DNA from 2 places in the Streptomyces sp. NTD107 genome. Region 2 is predicted to be linked to the other one. Evidence: riboswitches for the same ligand, from Rfam matches in the RefSeq annotation. Region 2 holds a riboswitch; the other holds the start of a gene.
What was found. Region 2 has a riboswitch for glycine ahead of gcvT (glycine cleavage system aminomethyltransferase GcvT). Riboswitches for the same ligand answer to the same signal wherever they lie in the genome.
Positions count from the first base shown of each region.

Region 1: linked by a shared signal. The riboswitch ahead of gcvP (aminomethyl-transferring glycine dehydrogenase) and the one ahead of gcvT (glycine cleavage system aminomethyltransferase GcvT) in region 2 are both predicted to bind glycine.

Region 1 covers NZ_JCAJZV010000001.1:524,704-527,902, forward strand. The annotation lists gene AC5WRL_RS02315 (DNA polymerase IV) at 1-896, shown strand, start outside; gene AC5WRL_RS02320 (PRC-barrel domain-containing protein) at 848-1,255, opposite strand; glycine riboswitch at 1,405-1,502, shown strand; gene gcvP (aminomethyl-transferring glycine dehydrogenase) at 1,691-3,199, shown strand, end outside.
Region 2 covers NZ_JCAJZV010000018.1:62,307-65,505, reverse strand. The annotation lists gene glyA (serine hydroxymethyltransferase) at 1-372, opposite strand, end outside; gene gcvH (glycine cleavage system protein GcvH) at 387-767, opposite strand; gene gcvT (glycine cleavage system aminomethyltransferase GcvT) at 867-1,979, opposite strand; glycine riboswitch at 2,038-2,129, opposite strand; glycine riboswitch at 2,131-2,225, opposite strand; gene AC5WRL_RS25960 (enhanced serine sensitivity protein SseB) at 2,338-3,138, shown strand; gene AC5WRL_RS25955 (enhanced serine sensitivity protein SseB C-terminal domain-containing protein) at 3,135-3,199, shown strand, end outside.

The sequences.
Region 1 (3,199 bases), on a different contig from region 2:
GGGAACTGCTGGCTCCGCTGCCGGTACGCACCCTGCCCGGGGTCGGCCCGGCCACCGATGGCGTACTGCGCCGGGCCGGGATCAGCACCGTGGGCGATGTGGTGCGGGCCGGCGAGGTCGAACTGCTGCGGCTGCTCGGCACCGCGCACGGCGGCGGGGTGCATGCCATGGCGCTGGGCATCGACGACCGCCCGGTGGTCGCCGAACGGGACGCCAAATCGGTGTCGGTGGAGGACACCTTCGATGTGGACCTCACCGACCGGGCCCGGGTGCGCCACGAGGTGGACCGGCTGGCCGAGCGGTGTGTGCGCCGGCTGCGCGAACACGGCCGGTCCGGGCGCACCGTGGTGCTGAAGGTGCGCAGCCACGACTTCTCCACCCTGACCCGCTCGGACACCCTGCGCGGGCCGACCGACGATCCGGCGGTGGTGCGGGAGCTGGCCGCCCGGCTGCTGGAGGGGGTGGACACCACCAACGGCGTCCGGCTGCTGGGTGTTGGTGTCACCGGACTGGCGGATTTCACCCAGGAGGATCTGTTCGCCCAGACGGGCGCCACCGTCGAGGCCGAAGCCGGGACCGGGGCCGAGGAGGAGGGCCGCGGGGCGGACCGGCCGGCCCCGGACCCCGGCCCCGGCCCCGGCCCCGGCTCAGAGCCCGAGCCGGCGCCCGACCGGCGCTGGCTGCCGGGACTGGATGTGACGCACACCGAGTACGGGCCCGGGTGGGTGCAGGGCAGCGGCGTGGGGCGGGTCACCGTGCGCTTCGAGACGCCCGGGTCGGCGCCGGGCCGGGTGCGTACCTTCGGCGTGGACGATCCGGCGCTCGGCCGCTCCGCCCCGCCGCCGCTTCAGCCCTCCTCGTCCGGCGGCGGCGAGGCCAGCCGGCCGAAGTCCTGATCCGGCGGCGCCGACTCCTGCTCCGGTCCCGCCATCGGCACATCGAGACCGTAGTGGTGGTACAGCTGCAACTCCTGCTCGGGGGACAGATGCCGGCCCACCCCGAAGTCCGGCGCGTCCTTGATCAGCGACCGGTCGAAGGGCACCCGCAGCGCGTCGTCGACCACCTCGCTGGGCTCCAGCGGCACAAACGCGTCCCGGCTGAAGAGACCGGTGCGCACAGCCGCCCATTCGGGTGCACCGGTCGCGTCATCCAGATAGACCTCGTCCACCGTGCCGATCTTGGCTCCATTGCGGTCGAACGCCTTGCGCCCGATCAGGCTGCGGGGATCGATATCGGTCTGCACGGTTCCTCCCACGGGTCATCACTGCCGGGCCGCACGCCCCTTCGCCCTTACGTAACGGCACATACCCGAAGCTGGCCAGTCGAGTGCTGCCGCCACCGGTCGCGGGGCTCCGGCTCCATGGTCGCAGCCCCAGGGCCGCTGGTAGGCTCGAAAACGGTTGTTGACCTCGTGCGGGAGAGTCCACCGGCCCCCGGGCCGGCGGCGCCGAAGGAGCAAATCCTCCCCGGAATCTCTCAGGCCCCCGTACCGCACGCGCGAAACCACTCTGGAAAGCAGGGTGGCGGCCGGACATCCGTCCCGGCCCCGCCCTCACCGACGGTGAAAGCCGCGCCGACGCCCCGCCCGGGGCAACGACGCGGTGAAGCTCTCAGGTTGAGATGACAGAGGGGGAGGCCGCAGCAGGCACCGCCCGGTGGTTGCGGGTCCCAGCGACCAGGAGGCCCCCAGATGTCCGAACGCCCACTCCCGCTCAGCGCGCTGGAGCACGGCTCGCCCTTCGCGGCCCGCCACATCGGCCCCGACGCGGCCGACCGGGCGAAGATGCTCGCCCACGTCGGCTTCGGCTCCCTCGACGAACTCACCACGGCCGCCGTGCCCACCTCCATCGCAGGCACCGGGCCGCTGCGGCTGCCCCCGGCCCGTACCGAGGCCGCCGTGCTGGCCGAGCTGCGCGAGCTGGCCGACCGCAACCAGGTCCTCACCCCGATGATCGGCCTGGGCTACTACGGCACCTTCACCCCGCCGGTCATCCTGCGCAACGTGATGGAGAACCCGGCCTGGTACACGGCCTACACGCCCTACCAGCCGGAGATCTCCCAGGGCCGGCTGGAGGCCCTGCTGAACTTCCAGACCGTGGTCGCCGACCTCACCGGGCTGCCCACCGCCGGTGCCTCGCTGCTGGACGAGGGGACCGCCGCCGCCGAGGCCATGGCACTGTCCCGCCGGGTCGGCAAGGTCAAGCAGGGCGTCTTCCTGGTCGACGCCGACACGCTGCCGCAGACCGTCGCCGTGCTGCGCACCCGCGCCGAACCCACCGGGGTCGAGGTGGTGGTCGCCGACCTCGCGGCGGGCATCCCGGACGCGATCGCCGAGCGCGGCGTCTTCGGCGTCCTGCTCCAGTACCCCGGCACCGGCGGTGCCGTCCGCGACCCGCGCCCCGTCATCGAACGGGCCCACGAGCTGGGCGCGATCGTCACCGTCGCCGCCGATCTGCTCGCTCTCACCCTGCTGACCTCCCCGGGCGAGCTGGGCGCCGACCTCGCGGTGGGCACCAGCCAGCGGTTCGGCGTACCGATGGGCTTCGGCGGCCCGCACGCCGGCTATCTGGCGGTCCGCGAGGCGTACGCCCGCTCGCTGCCGGGCCGGCTGGTCGGTGTCTCCCGGGACGCGGCCGGCAAGCGCGCCTACCGGCTGGCGCTCCAGACCCGCGAGCAGCACATCCGCCGCGAGAAGGCCACCAGCAACATCTGTACGGCGCAGGTGCTCCTCGCCGTGATGGCCGGCATGTACGCGGTTTACCACGGCCCGGACGGGCTCGCCGCCATCGCCCGGCGCACCCACCGGTACGCGGCGCTGCTGGCGGCCGGGCTGCGGGCCGGCGGGGTGGAGGTGGCGCACCGGGAGTTCTTCGACACCGTGACCGCCGAGGTACCTGGCCGCGCCGGGCAGGTGGTGGCCGCCGCCCGCGCGGCGGGCATCAATCTGCGGCAGGACGGCCCCGACCGGGTCGGCATCGCCTGCGACGAGACCACCACGCGTACCGAACTGGCCGCCGTCTGGGCCGCCTTCGGGGTGGACCCGGCGCTCACCGACCTCGACACTCTGGACGCCGCCACACCGGACGCGCTGCCCGGCGCGCTGCTGCGCACCGATGAATACCTCAGCCACCCCGTCTTCCACGAGCACCGCTCGGAGACCGCGATGCTGCGCTATCTGCGCCGGCTCGCCGACCGGGAC
Region 2 (3,199 bases):
CGCCAGGTCGAGACCCATGATGGTGTCGCCGGGCTTGAGCAGCGCGGCCATCGCGGCGGCGTTCGCCGAGGCCCCCGAGTGCGGCTGCACATTCGCCGCTTCCGCCCCGAACAGCGCCTTGACGCGCTCCCGGGCCAGGTCCTCGATGACATCGACATGCTCACAACCGCCGTAGTAGCGGCGCCCGGGATATCCCTCGGCGTACTTGTTGGTGAGCACGGAGCCCTGCGCCTCCAGCGCCGCCACCGGCGCGAAGTTCTCCGAGGCGATCATCTCCAGGGTGGACTGCTGGCGGCGCAGCTCCGCGTCGACGGCGGCGGCGACCTCCGGGTCCACCTCGTGCAGGGACTGGTTCAGTACGGACGAAGACATGGCGGCGGTCCCCCTCAGCCCTGGGTGAAGGCGGTGTAGCCGTCGGCGTCCAGCAGATCGCCGGGCAGTTCGCCGTCGATGCGGACCTTGAACAGCCAGCCGCCCTCGAAGGGCTCGGAGTTCACCAGCGCCGGCTCCTCCACCACCGCGTCGTTGATCTCGGTGACCTCACCGGTGACCGGGGAGTACAGATCGCTGACCGACTTGGTGGACTCCAGCTCGCCGCAGGTCTCGCCGGCGGTGACCGAGGTGCCCGCCTGGGGCAGCTCGACGTAGACGACATCGCCCAGCGCGTCGGCGGCGAAGGCGGTGATGCCGACCGTGGCGACACCGTCCTCGACGGCCGACAGCCACTCGTGTTCCTTGCTGTAGCGCAGCTCGACAGGGTTGCTCATGGGATCGATTCTCCTCGATGGTGACAATGCGGGAGGAAAGCGGGGATGAAGAGAGAAAGGACGAGGGGGCGGCAGCCGGCCGGCCGGCGCCGCGCGCCGCTACTTCTCGCGCCGGTAGAACGGCAGCGCCACCACGGCGAACGGCTCCCGGCCGCCCCTGATGTCCACCGCGACCCCCTCCGTACCGGGCGCGGCGTGCGCGGCGTCAACGTACGCCATGGCGATCGGGGTGCCCAGGGTGGGGGAGGGGGCGCCGGAGGTGACCTCGCCGATCACCGTGCCCGCCGCGTCCAGCACCGGATACCCGGCCCGCGGCACCCGGCGGCCCGCGCCGACCAGCCCGACCAGGCGGCGCGGCGGCGCGCTCGCCGCCCGCTCGGCCGCCGCCTCCAGCGGCGCGCGGCCCACGAAGTCGCCGTCCTTGTCGAACTTCACCACCCGGCCGAGCCCCGCGTCGAAGGGCGTGGTGGCGGCCGTCAGCTCATGCCCGTACAGCGGCATCCCGGCTTCGAGCCGCAGCGTGTCGCGGCAGGACAGGCCGCACGGCACCAGCCCGTACACCTCGCCGGCCGCCGTCAGCGCGCGCCACAGCGGCTCGGCGTCGCCCGGCGCGACGAACAGCTCGAAGCCGTCCTCGCCGGTGTACCCGGTGCGGGCGATCAGCGCGGGCCGGCCGGCCACAGTGCCCGGCAGCCCCGCGTAGTACTTCAGCCCGGCCAGATCGGCGTCGGTGAGCGCGCCGAGGATCGCGGGCGCGCTCGGCCCCTGGACGGCGATCAGCGCGTACGCGTCCCGGTCGTCGCGCACTCCGGCCTCGAAGCCCGCGCCGCGCGCGGTCAGGGCGTCCAGCACCAGCTGCGCGTTGGCGGCGTTGGCGACGACCAGGTAGTGCTCGTCCGCCAGCCGGTAGACGATCAGATCATCGAGGATGCCGCCCTCGGCGTCGCAGATCATGGTGTACCGGGCGCGGCCCACCGCCAGCGCGGACAGCTTGCCGACCAGGGCGTGGTCCAGCAGCTCCCCGGCCTGCGGCCCGGTGATCGCGATCTCGCCCATGTGGGACAGGTCGAACAGACCGGCGGCGGTACGTACCGCCTGGTGCTCGGCGCGCTCGCTGCCGTACCGCAGCGGCATCTGCCAGCCGGCGAAGTCGGTCATGGTGGCGCCCAGCTCGCGGTGAACGGCGTCGAGCGCGGTGATACGGGACGTCATGAGGTGGCTCCAGAGGGTACGGGCGGCGGGCGGTGCGCGGACGCGCGGATACGGCTCGCCCTCCCCATCTGTCATCGGCACCTGAGAGGTTCGCCTTGCGGCTTGCACCGTGGGTGGGGCCCGTTCGGCCGGGCCCGCTTTTCAGATTTGCCTTCCGCGCGCGGTATCGGGGCCTGAGAGATTCAAGGGAGGACTTGCTCCTTCGGCGCCCCGGCGCTGGACCGGGGACTCTCCCGCGCGTGGTCGAACGGCCATTGTTCGATTGTCCTGCGGTTGTTGTGCGGCTCATCATCGCATGACGGCCCGGGCTGAGCCATTAGGGTGCCCTACAGACCGGATCAGATGGTGGTGGGACGAGATGAACGAGCGTTGGCAGGACCCCGGGCACGGCGGCGCCGGCGGCGGCGCGGATGGCGGCGCGGGCGGGGGATGGCCCGGCAATGAGCTGGAGGAGGCGCTGGCGGCGTCCGTCGGCGTGCCGGACGCCGCGCCCCGGCTGCTCCAGGTGCTGGGCCGCAGCCCGGTGTGGGTGCCGCTGCCCGAGGGCGGCGGCCCGGCCAGCCGCACCCTGGACCTGCCGACCATCGACCTGAACGGCGCGGTGTACGTCCCGGTCTTCAGCTCCGCCGAACAGTTCCAGCTGGTGGTGGGCAGCCATATGTCCTTCACCGTCGCCCCGGTCAAGGAGTTCGCCCGCGGACTGCCGCCCCAGGCCGGGCTGGCCGTCAACCCCGGCGGCACCGTCGGCCTCCCCGTGCCGCCGGAGGGCGTCGCCCAGCTGTGCCGCGACACCCCGGGGGAGCGCGCCCCCGGCATGCCCACGGGTGCGCGGATGCGGCTGTTCGAGCCCGACTGGCAGCAGGAGCCCGTCGACTTCCTGGCGGCGGCGGCCGGCGAGCTGTCCCAGCTGCCGTACGTCCGCACCGCGCGGCGCGGCCTGGCCAGCGCGGAGGGCGGCGCCCCGGCGCTGTTCATCGGCGTGGAGCTGGACGAGCTGGCCGAGGAGTACCGGCTGGGCAGCCATGACGCGCTCGGCCGGGCGCTGGCGCGCTGCGCCGTGCCGTGGCCGGTGCAGCTGGTGCTGCTGGACGCGGTGACCGACCCCGTCGTGGACTGGCTGCGGCACAGCGTGCAGCCGTTCTACCGGCGGGACGCATGAGCGAAGCCCAGGGGGCGATCGAGGAACTGCTGCCCCGGGTGACGGCCGGCCGCCCGGACAT